4 regions of the Oerskovia sp. USHLN155 genome follow, and region 1 is predicted to be linked to each of the others. Evidence: riboswitches for the same ligand, from Rfam matches in the RefSeq annotation. Region 1 holds a riboswitch; each other region holds the start of a gene.
The links. A riboswitch is a leader RNA that binds a small molecule or an ion and turns the genes downstream of it on or off. The one in region 1 is predicted to bind S-adenosylmethionine.
Positions count from the first base shown of each region.

Region 1 (3,199 bases):
ATGCGCCATCTGCTCTTGAGCATCGCGCCAGGTCGGACCGATGTAGTCGATCTCGTCGACTTCATCGAGTCTCGGTCGCTAAGACTTCGGTTCTCGATGGGTCAACTGGGCTTCCCCACCGATTGGAGATCAAATCCGGTCTGGGACCGCGGCTTCAGGATCGACTCTGCGCCCATGCTGGCGGCGAACTTGCTCGATCAGACCGAGAGCCTCACCGCCGCCAACACACGCGCAGCGCTCGTTGGCGCTGAACTCGAGGCGACCGGGACGCCACCGACATCGGAGCAGGAGGGACGCGCGAGGAAGAAGGCCCAGCGACAGCTGCTGAAGACCTATCGCCATTTTGGGGTGGTGCTCGAGGTCGAGATCGGCGGGGCGAAGTACTATCCCGCATTCCAGTTCCGTGACGGGAAGATCATTGACGCGCTCGCAGAGGTGAACAAGTTCCTTAGCGACAAGTGCGTCGGCGCCCAATCCGTGCACGTCACGGCAGCCCTGCTCGACTGGTGGCAGACACCACACCCATGTTTGCCTAGGCACACAGATGGCTCCTATCGGTCACCTCTCGACCTGCTGAACTCGGTGACCGAGGCGTGCTTTACGAAGATCATCGAGGAGACTGACGCCATGACCAGTTTCGCGGTACAGCTCATGGCTGACTCATCCGCGTACGCGCCAACGATGTCTGAGCCTGTGTCGCCGATCATTCATTGAGCCGCACTCGACAGCGTGAGTCACCCGGCGCCGGCAAACCTGCGCGGAGATCGAACGAGGTCGACCGCCAGTCCGCCCACGCGTGAACAGGCGTACGTTGGAAGGGCGAACGCGGGGACCGACGGAGCGACCCTGCGACAGCGTGGACGGAACGCGGACCGACCTGAACGACCACCCCGGACCCCTGCGTCTCACGCTTCGAGCAGATATTGGCTCAGATCATGGATTCCCCCTACGATCGGCAACACCATCCAGAGCGGTCGAGAGTCCTGGCTCGTTGACACCGCAGCAACCCCCCAACGGAAGCCTCCCGCGGGTACGGGTGCTACAGCCAGGTTCGATGGAGCGATTCATGACCGAGGCATCTTCCTGCGCAACCCCGCACCGCACCGGGGTCCCACGCGCCGCCCGCACGGCCCCCGTGGCCATCACCAGCACGCCTCTCGTGGCGGTCGCGCGATGAGCATCGTCGACCTGGGGCACTTCGGGCACGAGGCACCGCGACCCACGGTGTCGTTCGAGCTCATGCCCCCGCGCCGCCCCGACGCCGCGCCCAAGTTCTGGGAGACCGCGCGCCGGCTCGTCGCGACCTCGCCCGACTTCGTGTCGGTCACCTACGGCGCGGCCGGTACGGACCGCGAGACCTCGCGCCGCGTCATCAGCCAGCTGCTGCACGGCACGCCTGTGCTGCCCATCGCGCACCTGACCTGCGTGGGTGCCTCGCGCGAGGACGTCGAGGACGTCATCACGGACTTCCTCGACGCGGGTGTGCGCAGCTTCCTCGCCCTGCGGGGCGACCCGCCGCGCGACCAGCCGGACTGGCGCCCCGCCGAGGACGGCGTGCGGTCGAGCACCGAGCTCGTGGCGCTGCTGCGTGAGGTCGAGGCCGCGCGCTGCGCCGCGAGCCCGAGCGTCGCGCTGCGCGGCGCGGCCCGCCCGCTGACCATCGCGGTCGCGACGTTCCCCGACGGGAACCTCGCCGCCGGGACGAGCCGCACCCAGGAGGTGCGCCGCCTGTGGCAGAAGCAGCAGGCCGGTGCGGACTTCGCGATCACGCAGCTCTTCTACGAGGCGTCGTCCTACATCGACTTCGTCGCCGAGGCGCGTGCCGCCGGGGTGACCATCCCGATCCTCGCGGGCCTCCTGCCCATGACGGACCCGGCCCGCCTCGCGCGCGTCGAGGAGCTCACGGGGGTCCCCGCGCCGCGCGGCGTCGTCGAGGACCTCGAGGCGGAACCGGACCCGGCCGCGCGCCACGCGCTGGGCATCCGGCACTCGGTCGAGCTCGCCCGCCAGGTCCTCGCGGCCGGCGCGCCCGGCCTCCACATCTACACCTTCAACAAGCACCAAGCCGCTCTAGACCTGCTCGAGGGAGTCGACCTCGGCGGTGGGGCAGCGGGGGACGCCAGCGGCGTCTCGTCCCGCACCCCCGACCTGGCCAGCGGGCCGTGGGTCTCCGGCACTCCCCTTCCCTCCTCCGAGCCTGCCCTGGGCAGCGCATCGGTCTGACCAGTTCAGAGGTAATCATCATGAGTGCACCCACGTTCCCCTCCGGTTCCGTCCTCGGCTACCCCCGCATCGGCCCGCGCCGCGAGCTCAAGAAGGCCGTCGAGTCCTTCTGGGCCGGCAGGACCACCGCCGACGAGCTCGAGGCCACGGCCTCGGCGCTGCGCGTCGCCGTAGCGAAGCGCCTCGTCGACCTGGGCCTCGACGCCTCGTCGGGCGCCGTGCCCGGCTCGTTCTCCTACTACGACCAGGTGCTCGACGTCGTCGCTCTCCTCGGGGCGGTCCCGTCCCGCTTCGCGTCGCTCACCGACGCGAAGGGTGCGCTGGACCTCGCGGGCTACTTCACCGTCGCGCGCGGCGCCGGTGAGGACGCCCCGCTCGAGATGACCAAGTGGTTCGACACGAACTACCACTACCTGGTCCCCGAGATCAGCGAGTCCACGCCGTTCCGCTTCGCGGACGACCGCGTCGTGCGCCAGTTCGTCGAGGCCAAGGACGCGGGCGTCGTGACCCGGCCCGTCGTCGTCGGGCCCGTGACTTTCCTCGCGCTGTCCAAGGCCGCCGACGACAGCGCGCCCGGCTTCAGCCCGCTCTCGCGTCTCGCGGACGTCCTGCCCGTGTACGTCGAGCTGCTGCGCGCCCTGGCCGCGGCGGGTGCACCGTGGGTGCAGCTCGACGAGCCCGCGCTCGTGTCCGACTCGATCGACGTCCCGGCCGCCGAGGTCCACGCCGCGGTCACCGAGGCGTACCGCGTGCTCGCGACCGAGCTCGCGGTGGGCTCCGAGCGCCCCGCGATCCTCGTGGGCGCGCCGTTCGGCGGGCTCCAGGGTGAGCACGACGGCCTCGCGCTCCTGGCCGCGACCGACGTCGAGGCGATCTCGCTCGACCTCGTCAAGGGCGTTGTCCCCGCGGTCCCCGTCCCGGGCCTGGCGGACAAGACCGTCGTCGCGGGCGTGATCGACGGCCACAACGTCTGGCG
Region 1 is NZ_JBBCXG010000016.1:29,549-32,747, reverse strand. Features, by position in the region: gene WFH32_RS18750 (Abi family protein) at 1-714, shown strand, start outside; SAM riboswitch class I at 959-1,061, shown strand; gene WFH32_RS18745 (methylenetetrahydrofolate reductase) at 1,174-2,223, shown strand; gene metE (5-methyltetrahydropteroyltriglutamate--homocysteine S-methyltransferase) at 2,244-3,199, shown strand, end outside.

Region 2 (3,199 bases), on a different contig from region 1:
GACGGGCGAGCCTGCGAGGGGCCGGCCGGGCAGGGCCGCCACCCTGGCGGAGCGTTCCCGCTCGGCCTAGGCTGGAAGTGTCCGGCAGGCCCTCGCGTGCGCCGGGCACGGGCACGGAAGAAGGCTCCGACGATGTGGCTCCTCGTGATCTCCGGCGCGGTGGGCGCGGCCCTGGTCGCCGCCATCGCCTGGTTCATGGTGCGCGTCGACCGGCCCTCCGCGGATGCCCTGCCACCGCTCGGACCGCACCGGACCACCCTGCGGGAGCGGCGCCGTCGGGCACCCGATCCTCTCGTGGCGCTCGCGCTCCAGATCCGCCTCGGGCGGCTCGCCGACGAGCTGCGCGCGGTCGAGGCCGACCCGGACGTCTACGCCCGCGCCCACCACTACCTCGCGGCGCAGGGTGCGTACGACGCGCTGCTGCGCGAGGCGTGCCGGCTCAGCGGGCTCGACGTCGAGGCCGCCCCGCTGCGTGCGGGCCTGCGCAGCGACGAGGACGAGCGGCTGCGCGAGGAGCTCGAGCTCAGCGCGCGCGGGTGGAGCTGGTGACCCGGCAGCACGGGTGAGGGGCCCGACGGCGGCGCGCTCCGCCGTCGGGCCCCGGTCCGTGCGGCTCAGAGAGCCGAGTGGTCCCCGATCCGGTGGTACGACCGGTCGTGGTAGACCAGCGGTGTCGCGTCCGCCCGGGTCCCCGACGCGAGCGCGCGCAGCGAGACCAGGTAGCTGTCGCCCACCGGCGTGCGCTGGATGATGCGGCCGCGCACCCACGACAGCGCGCCGTCGATCACGGGTTCCCCGGACTCGAGGGGAGACCAGCCGCCAGCCGCGAAGCGGTCGATCCCGCTCGTCGCGAAGCGCGCCGACACGTCGTCCTGGTCGGCGCTGAGGAAGTTGACCGTGACCGTGCGGGCCGCCGAGATCGCGGGCCACGACGACGACGTCGACGCGAGCGAGAACGCGAGCAGTGGCGGCGCGGCCGAGACCGAGATGACCGACGTCGCCGTGAAGCCCACGGGGCGGCCCTCGTGCTCGAGCGCGACGACCGCGACACCCGCGGGGTGCTGCCGGAACACGGCCTTGTAGGCGTCGGCGCTGAGCTGCGGCTCGTCCTGCTCGTGGAGCAGGGCCTCGAGCCCGGCGAGTCCGGCGACGTCGGAGCGGGTCGTGGGTTCGGCGGTCATCGGGTCACCTCGGCGAGCTCGGGGGCGGTCCGGTGGGTGGTCTCCTGCCCGACGGCGGCGCTCGCCGCCCGCAGCAAGGGCCCTCCCGCGTGGTCGAGCCAGGCGTCGACGGTGCTCGTGAGATCGGCCTCGCCCAGCCGGGAGTCCAGGAGGGTGAGCGTGCGCGCGGGGACCGTCGCGCCGAGCTCGACGAGGAGCGGGCGCAGGTGCACCTCGCCCGCGAGAGCGTGCGCGGGGTTGCCCGACACCACGACCGGGACGGCCACGACCCCGGCCAGGCCGTCGGGGCCGTAGAGGTCGAGGAACGCCTTGAGCAGCCCGGTGTACGAGCCCTTGTAGACGGGCGTCGCGACGACCAGGACCGCGGCGCTCGCGGCGATGTCCCGCGCGGTGTCGGCGCGCGGGTGCTCGGGGGCGAGGATCTCGGTGGCGATCTCGGCGAGGTCGATCGTGGCCGGGGTCGGGTCGGCCGGGGCGAGGCCCAGGTGGTCGGCGACGCGGGCCGCGACCGTCCGGGCGGCGGTCAAGGTCCGTGAACCGGGCCGCGGGTTGCCGACCAGGGTTACCACGGCCGGTCGTGGGTCGTCGGTCTGCGTCGGGCGGGGTGCTGCGGGGTGCTGGGTCATCGCTTCCTCACTGTCGTCGTGCTGCACGCTTGCCGCGTCGTGCCGGCGCGGCCAGGTCATCTCCCGGAGCACCCCGTCGTGAAGGGGTTGCTGACCAGCGAGCCGGGGCTTCGCGCTGGTGCTCGTGACCTCTGGGTAGGGGTATAGACCTGGAGGGGCGAATCTGCACCGATCAGGTCGAGAATTCTCAGAGGGTGGACGGAGGTTTCCGGAGGTGGGACCTCGAACTGTTGCCCCGAGCAAGGGCGGCGTCCCAGGTCATGAGCCTGGCGTCTCCCAGAGTGGGACGGGAGTACGGCGATGTTTACGAGTACGTAACCTGGTGCGGTTCAAAGCCCGCCCTGCCGAGGAGCACTCCATGGATAGTCGTCTGCAGTCCGTCTTCGACGAGGTCCTCGCCCGCAACCCTGGTGAGGTCGAGTTCCACCAGGCGGTTCGCGAGGTCTTCGACTCGCTCGGGCCGGTGCTCCAGAAGAACCCCCAGTACGTCGACGCCGCCGTGCTCGAGCGCATCTGCGAGCCCGAGCGCCAGATCATCTTCCGCGTGCCGTGGGTCGACGACCAGAACCACGTCCAGATCAACCGCGGCTTCCGCGTCGAGTTCAACTCGGCCCTCGGCCCGTTCAAGGGCGGCCTCCGCTTCCACCCCTCGGTGTACCTCGGGATCGTCAAGTTCCTCGGGTTCGAGCAGATCTTCAAGAACTCGCTCACCGGCATGCCCATCGGCGGCGGCAAGGGCGGCTCGGACTTCGACCCGCGCGGCAAGTCCGACGGCGAGGTCATGCGCTTCTGCCAGTCGTTCATGACCGAGCTCTACCGCCACATCGGCGAGTACACGGACGTCCCCGCGGGCGACATCGGCGTGGGCGGCCGCGAGATCGGCTACCTGTTCGGTCAGTACAAGCGCATCACGAACCGCTACGAGTCCGGCGTCCTCACGGGCAAGGGCATCAGCTGGGGCGGATCCCTCGTGCGTACCGAGGCCACGGGCTTCGGCACGGTGTTCTTCGCCGACCACATGCTGCGCACCAAGGGCCAGACCTTCGACGGCCAGCGCGTCGTCGTCTCCGGCTCGGGGAACGTCGCGACCTACGCGATCCAGAAGGCTCAGCAGCTCGGCGCGAACGTCGTGTCCTTCTCCGACTCGTCGGGCTACGTGGTCGACGAGGCCGGCGTGGACGTCGACCTGCTCCGCCAGATCAAGGAGGTCGAGCGCGGGCGCGTGGCCGACTACGTCGAGCGTCGCCCCGGGGCACGCCTCGTGACGGGCGGCAGCATCTGGGACGTCCCCGCGACGGTCGCGCTGCCGTGCGCCACCCAGAACGAGCTGAGCGAGCAGGACGCGAAGCAGCTCGTCGCGAACGGCGTCGTCGCGGTCGCGGAGGGCGCCAA
Region 2 is NZ_JBBCXG010000004.1:158,968-162,166, reverse strand. Features, by position in the region: gene WFH32_RS07065 (hypothetical protein) at 133-549, shown strand; gene WFH32_RS07060 (flavin reductase family protein) at 615-1,181, opposite strand; gene WFH32_RS07055 (NADPH-dependent FMN reductase) at 1,178-1,807, opposite strand; SAM riboswitch class IV at 1,828-1,937, opposite strand; gene gdhA (NADP-specific glutamate dehydrogenase) at 2,166-3,199, shown strand, end outside.
Region 2: linked by a shared signal. The riboswitch ahead of WFH32_RS07055 (NADPH-dependent FMN reductase) and the one ahead of WFH32_RS18745 (methylenetetrahydrofolate reductase) in region 1 are both predicted to bind S-adenosylmethionine.

Region 3 (3,199 bases), on a different contig from region 1:
CGCCGCCCAGCACGCGGCCCTGCCCGTCGATGTGCTTGGTCGCCGAGTACACGACGACGTCGGCGCCGAGCTCGAGCGGCTTCTGCAGCACGGGGGTCGCGAACACGTTGTCGAGCACGACGACGGCACCCGCGGCGTGCGCGAGGTCGCTCACGCGGCGCACGTCGATCACGTCCTGCATGGGGTTGGACGGGGTCTCGAAGAAGACGACGTCCGCGGGGGTCGACAGCGCCTCCTCCCACTGGGAGAGGACGTGTCCGTCGACGTAGTCGGTGCGCACGCCCCACTTGGCGAAGATCTCGTCGAAGATCACGAGCGACGAGCCGAACAGCGCGCGGGCCGCGACGATGCGCGACCCGGCCCCGACCAGCGCCGCGAGGGACGTGAAGACCGCGGACATGCCCGACGCCGTGGCGTAGCAGGCCTCGGCCCCCTCGATGAGGCGCAGCCGCTCCTCGAACGTGTGCACGGTCGGGTTGCCGTAGCGCGAGTAGATGAAGCGGTCGACCTCGCCCGTGAACGCGGCCTCGGCCTCGGCGGCGCTCCCGTACACGTAGCCCTGCGTGAGGAAGAGCGCTTCGCTCGTCTCCTCGAAGTTCGTGCGGGCGTGGCCGCCGCGCACGGCGAGCGTGTCGGGGCGGACCGAGCGGGGGAGCGGGCCTCGCCCCGAGCCGCCCGGGATGCCGGCGGGGATGCGGAGCACGCCGTCCCCGGTCGCGGCGCTCACGACTGCGTCCAGGGCAGGCCCGCGGCGCGCCAGCCGTCGGAGCCACGGTGACCGGCGTCGTCGAGCCCTCCCTCGAAGCCCTCGAGGACGTTGTACGCGGGACCCAGCCCCGCGGCGGTCGCGGCCTTGGCCGCGCCGATCGAGCGGGCTCCCGAGCGGCACAGGAAGACGACCGGACGCTCAGGGCTCAACCCGGCCGCGGTGAGCTCCGCGACGAACGCCGCGTTGGGGCGGCCCGTGACGTCGACCCACTGGGTCAGGACGGGCTCACGGCCCGTCGAGGCAAGATCGGGGATCCCGACGAAGCGCCACTCGGCGTCGGTGCGGACGTCCACGAGGACGGCGCTCGGGTCGCTCTGGAGAAGGGCCCACGCCTGCTGGGGCGTGATGTCGCCGGCGTAGCCGTCGGCGGGCCGGGCGTCGGGGACCGGGGCAGCGGTCGCGCGGTCGGGGGCACTCATGGTGATCCTCCATCGGTCGTGGCGGTAGCACCCTCGCCCGTCACCGGGGGGTTGCTGCGGCGTCATCGTGCCAAGTCACTCAGCCGCTCTGGATGGTTGCGTCGGATCGTACGCCACCGTGACCACGGAAAAGAACAGGTGTCTCGCAGGGTGGTCGGGCTAGGTTCCTGCCCATGAGCCACCTCCCCGAACCGGACCGCGCGCCCGACCAGGCCGAGGAGCTCCTGGCCGGAGGGAACTCGACGACCGTGGTGCGGCGCGGTGAAACCGTCCGGCGGACCGCAGGGCCCTGGACGCCCACGGTCCAGGCGCTCCTGCGGCACCTGCGAGCACAGGGCGTCACCGAGGTGCCCGAGCCGCTGGGGACCGACGACCAGGGCCGCGAGGTGCTGTCCTTCCTCACCGGTGACGTCGCGCACTACCCGCTGCCCGAGTGGGTCTGGGACGAGTCGGTGCTCCGTGACGCGGGCGCGCTGCTGCGGCGCGTGCACGACGCGAGCGTCGGGTTCCTCGCCGCGGGCGGTGCGCCCGCGCCACCCGTCTGGCAGACCGCACCGCACGAGCCCGCCGAGGTCGTGTGCCACAACGACGTCGCCCCGTACAACCTGGTCTTCCGCGACGGGGTCGTGGTCGGGCTCATCGACTTCGACACCGCGAGCCCCGGCCCCCGGATCTGGGACCTGGCCTACCTGGGCTACCGGCTCGCGCCCCTCGTGGCGGATGCCGCGGAGGGGGAGGGGGGCGACGCCGTCGGGCGCTTGGACCCGTTGGCGCGGCTCGACACCCTGGTCTGCGCGTACGGGATGCCGTACTCGCGTCGCGAGGTCCTGACCGTCGTGGTCGCTCGCCTCGACGAGCTCGCGGCGTTCACGGACGAGCGTGCGGCCGCGACCGGACGCGACGACTTCCGGGCGCACGCGACCATGTACCGGGCCGACGCGCGACGTGTCCAGGCACTCGCGGACGCGTCGCCCCGCTGAGCCGGCCCGCCCGCCTGACAGACCGCACTGACCACCATCCGAGACGCGGTGCCCACCGGTTGACACGCTCTGCGGGCCTCGACCATCCTGGACACCAGGTCATGAGTGCCAGCGCAAAACCCCGGTTTGCTGGCCGGCAACCCTCCTCCGCGGTGGGGTGCCCCGGGTGACGACCAGGTCCCTCTCTATCTGGAGGGGGGCAAGCGCGGAGGGGCCGGCACGGCGAACTCCGACGACCACCGGAGGACGTGCCATGAGCGCACACGCAGTCATCGAAGCACCCACCTCGTGTGCCGTGCTGCCCGTCGTGGGCAGCGACACCCTGGTCCCCCTCGTCGACGGGCGCAGCGTCCCGTACGCGAACCTCGACGTCGCGGCCTCGGCCCCGGCGCTCCAGGTCGTGGCCGACCGGGTCAACGAGGTCCTGCCGCTGTATGCGAGCGTGCACCGCGGCGCGGGCTACCTCTCCCAGGTGTCGACGGCCCTCTACGAGGCCGCCCGCCAGACCATCGGCGCGTTCGTCGGCGCGCGCGAGGACGACGTCACGATCGTCACGCGCAACACCACGGACTCCCTCAACCTCCTCGCGGGCTGCGTCCCGGTCCAGGCGGACGGCTCGCCGGGGCGCGTGCTCGTCCTCGACGTCGAGCACCACGCGAACCTCCTGCCCTGGCAGCGCACGGGCGGGGCCACGGTCCTCGTCGGTGGAGCGACGGTCGCCGAGACCCTGTCGGGCCTGCGCGCCGAGCTCGCCCGCTTCCCGTACGCGCTCGTCGCGGTCACGGGGGCGTCGAACGTCACGGGCGAGTCGCTGCCGCTCGCCGCGGTCGTGGCCGCGGCGCACGACGCCGGCGCGCGCGTCCTGCTCGACGGCGCCCAGCTCGTCCCGCACCGGGGCGTCTCGCTCGCCGCGAGCGACGTGGACTACGTCGCGTTCTCGGGGCACAAGACGTACGCGCCGTTCGGTGCGGGCGCTCTCGTCGGGCGCCGCGACTGGCTCGACTCCGGCACGCCCTACCTCGCCGGTGGCG
Region 3 is NZ_JBBCXG010000004.1:208,905-212,103, reverse strand. Features, by position in the region: gene WFH32_RS07285 (O-succinylhomoserine sulfhydrylase) at 1-703, opposite strand, end outside; gene WFH32_RS07280 (rhodanese-like domain-containing protein) at 724-1,188, opposite strand; SAM riboswitch class I at 1,195-1,287, opposite strand; gene WFH32_RS07275 (phosphotransferase enzyme family protein) at 1,362-2,168, shown strand; SAM riboswitch class IV at 2,266-2,380, shown strand; gene WFH32_RS07270 (aminotransferase class V-fold PLP-dependent enzyme) at 2,422-3,199, shown strand, end outside.
Region 3: linked by a shared signal. The riboswitch ahead of WFH32_RS07280 (rhodanese-like domain-containing protein) and the one ahead of WFH32_RS18745 (methylenetetrahydrofolate reductase) in region 1 are both predicted to bind S-adenosylmethionine.

Region 4 (3,199 bases), on a different contig from region 1:
TCGCCGAAGCCGCCGAAGTCGCCGCCACCGAAGTCCCCGAAGCCGCCGAAGTCGCCGCCCGCCTCGGTGACGTCCCCGCCACCAGTGTCTCCGGCCCCCGTGTCGCCGGCTCCCGGGTCCGTCTCGCCGCCCGTCTCGGTCGCGCCGGGGTCGCCCTCGCCCGAGGTCCCGCCGTCGCCGGCGAAGTCCGCGGTCGGGTCACCGAACATCGGGCCGAACAACATGTTGGCGACCGCGGAGCCGATCACGACGCCCGCGATGGTGCCGAGCATGCTCGAGCCGATCATCGAGCCCATGCCCGGACCGCCCGGACCGCCCTGCCGGCCGCCGAACGACCGTTCGAGCGTGCCGGGGTTGCGCATCTCGGCGCGGGTCGCCATGCGGGCGAGCGACTGCGGGTCGTCGGAGGTCGCGCGCTCGGCGGGCGGCAGGTTCTCACCGAGCTCGGCCAGCACGCGGCGCCGCTGCTCCGGCGTCAGCCGCTCGAACGCCTCGGCGTGCGCCTGCTCGACGGCCTCGGGGGGAGCCGTGCGCAGCAGGTAGCGGTAGCGGTCGATCGCGACGTCGTCCTCGCTGCGTGCGGGGCCCGTCGGGGCCGGGGGCGGGGTGCCGTAGGCAGGGGCGCCGGGGCGGTCTGCCGAGCCGTAGGGTGAGCGCTCGTCCTGCGGGGTGCGGCCGAGGAGGCGGTCGAGGAATCCCATGAGCGTGTCCTTTGGTCGAACCGTCGAGGGCGGACGCCCTCACTGGTCCAACGCGGCGCCCGGCTCACCCGTTCCGCCGAGTGCATGATGCGGCCGAGAGACGCCCGGCGGGTCGCGGCCGGAACGCACTCAGCGGGGAGAGCGCACCGGTTCCGGCGTCGGGCCCACCCCGCCGAGCAGCCGCACGTTGAGGCCCTGGCCCTCGACCTCGAGCGCGTGGTACTGCTCGTGCACCCGCACGGTGGCACCGGGGCCGACGTCGAGCAGCGTGTGATGCCACACCCGGCACGCCCCCTCGCCCGACGCGTACTCGACGACGACCTCGGCTCCGCCGTCGTGCGCCCGCACCGCGAGCACGACGCCCTCGCGCCAACCCCAGGGCCGGTTGCGGAGCATGCGCTCGTGGACGGGGTGCAGGAGGTGCCCGGTGTCGAACCGTTCGCACACAGCGGGCGGGGGACAGGCGACGACCGTCGCCCGGCGTTCCATGACGCGCTCGGCCATGGTGCTCCTTCTCTCCGTGCCCGACGGCGGAGCTCGCCCCCGTGCGCACAACCACCCGGGACCGTCCCCGGGTGAGGGGCACGAGGAGGCGCCCTACGACGTCGGGCCTCGCTCTTCCCCCACGGTCGTGGGGGCGGGTCTTCCTCCGGGAGCACCGTGCGCGTCGCGCGGTTGCCGGACCAGCACGCCGGAGGGCGGTTCGCTGGTCCTCTGGACCGTTCTCAGTTCTACCACGGCGTCACCGCCCGAGCACCAGGGTGCCTGGTCCTGGACGCACGAGTGCCCCCGACCGAGACGGTCGGGGGCACTCGTTCAATGATCAGCTACGCCCGGAGGCGAGTGAGATCAGAGCGGGCGGATGTTCTCCGCCTGCGGGCCCTTGGGGCCCTGCGTCACGTCGAACTCGACGCGCTGGTTCTCCTCGAGCGAGCGGAAGCCCTGCGTCTGGATGGCGGAGTAGTGCGCGAACACGTCGGCGCTGCCGTCCTCAGGTGCGATGAAGCCGTAGCCCTTTTCGCCGTTGAACCACTTCACGGTTCCCAATGCCATGGGGATCTCCTTCTAGAGTTTCAAACAGCTCCATGATCTGGAGCCGAACATCACGGTGTTCGTCGTCAACTCTTGGGTAACAAGGTTCGCGGTGGCATGGGGCCGTTGCGCAAGGACAAGCGAGGCACTGCAATCTCACCGGCTACGGTACAGGGGTTACTCCGACTGTGCTAGCCCTGATGCTAACGATTGAAGTACGCGTGTCCGCCAACCAGGCCAGGGCCGAGCAAATCGGGCACCGTCACGAGCGTGTAGCCCGCGGCCCGCAGGCCGTCCACGATGCCCGGGACGGCGTCCACGGTGGAGCCGTGGATGTCGTGCATCAGGAGGATCGCCCCAGGTCGGACGCCTGCGAGAGCCCGCTCGGTCGTCATGGCGGTGTCCTTGTTCTTCCAGTCCTCGGTGTCGACGTCCCACAGGATCGCCGGCTCGTTCCGCTGGGAGAGGACACTCGTCACAGTGTCGCTCGTCGCGCCGTACGGAGGGCGAACGAGCGTCGGTCGGACGCCCGACGCGGCCTCGACCGCGTCCGCCGTCGAGGTCAGCTCGTCCGTGATCTGGTCGGTGCCGAGCTTCGAGAGGTCGGGGTGGGACCAGGTGTGGTTGCCCACCGCGTGCCCCTCGGCGACCTCGCGACGGACCAGGTCGGGATGCGACTTCACGGAACGGCCGACGAGGAAGAACGTCGCCCTCACCTGCTTCTCGGCGAGCGTGTCGAGCAGTCGGGACGTGTGCTTGCCCGGGCCGTCGTCGAAGGTCAGGGCCACGCACCGCAGCACCGAGCAGTCGGGGGCGCCGGACGGGTCGGGCGCGACGGGCGGGGTCACGGGCGGCGGCTCGACGGGGGGCGGTGCGATGCCCATGAACGGGGCGCCGCTCGCCGCGACGTCCGCGATCTGCTTCCCGACGGCGGACAGGGCCGTCCGGGTCGCGTCGGGCTCGATGCGCACGGCCAGCTCTCCGTCGGAGCGGGCAGAGACCAGGCCGGGCGCGAAGACCAGGGTCGCGGCGCCGTCGGGCCCGAGACGCACGTCCCGGAACGTGTCCTCCGACGAGGGCACCGGCTCGTCGAACCCCAGACCGGCCGAGGCGAGCGCCGCGTCGACCCACTGCGCGGCCTGCGTGCGTCCGTCGGCCGTGAAGAGGTCCGACGACCACGTCGTGGTCGCGCGAGGGAGGTCGGTGTAGAACGTCTGGGAGCCGACCTCGCCGTTCGCCCCGCCCGTGAAGGCGTACGTCGTGGCACGCACCCCCAGCACGTCGCCCTGCGCGAGCACCAGGTCCCACCCGACGTTGAGCTCGTTGCCCACCCCGTCCGGGTCGATCGCGGCGTCGTACGCCTTCTCGGTCGCGTCGACGAACCGGCCGAAGGCGTGCGAGAGGGAGCGCTCCCCAGGGATCGAGACCGTCGAGATCGAGCGCGCGTCACCGGCGTCCGCGGTCGA
Region 4 is NZ_JBBCXG010000009.1:159,832-163,030, reverse strand. Features, by position in the region: gene WFH32_RS14515 (hypothetical protein) at 1-701, opposite strand, end outside; gene WFH32_RS14510 (hypothetical protein) at 831-1,205, opposite strand; SAM riboswitch class IV at 1,311-1,422, opposite strand; gene WFH32_RS14505 (cold-shock protein) at 1,551-1,754, opposite strand; gene WFH32_RS14500 (polysaccharide deacetylase family protein) at 1,937-3,199, opposite strand, start outside.
Region 4: linked by a shared signal. The riboswitch ahead of WFH32_RS14510 (hypothetical protein) and the one ahead of WFH32_RS18745 (methylenetetrahydrofolate reductase) in region 1 are both predicted to bind S-adenosylmethionine.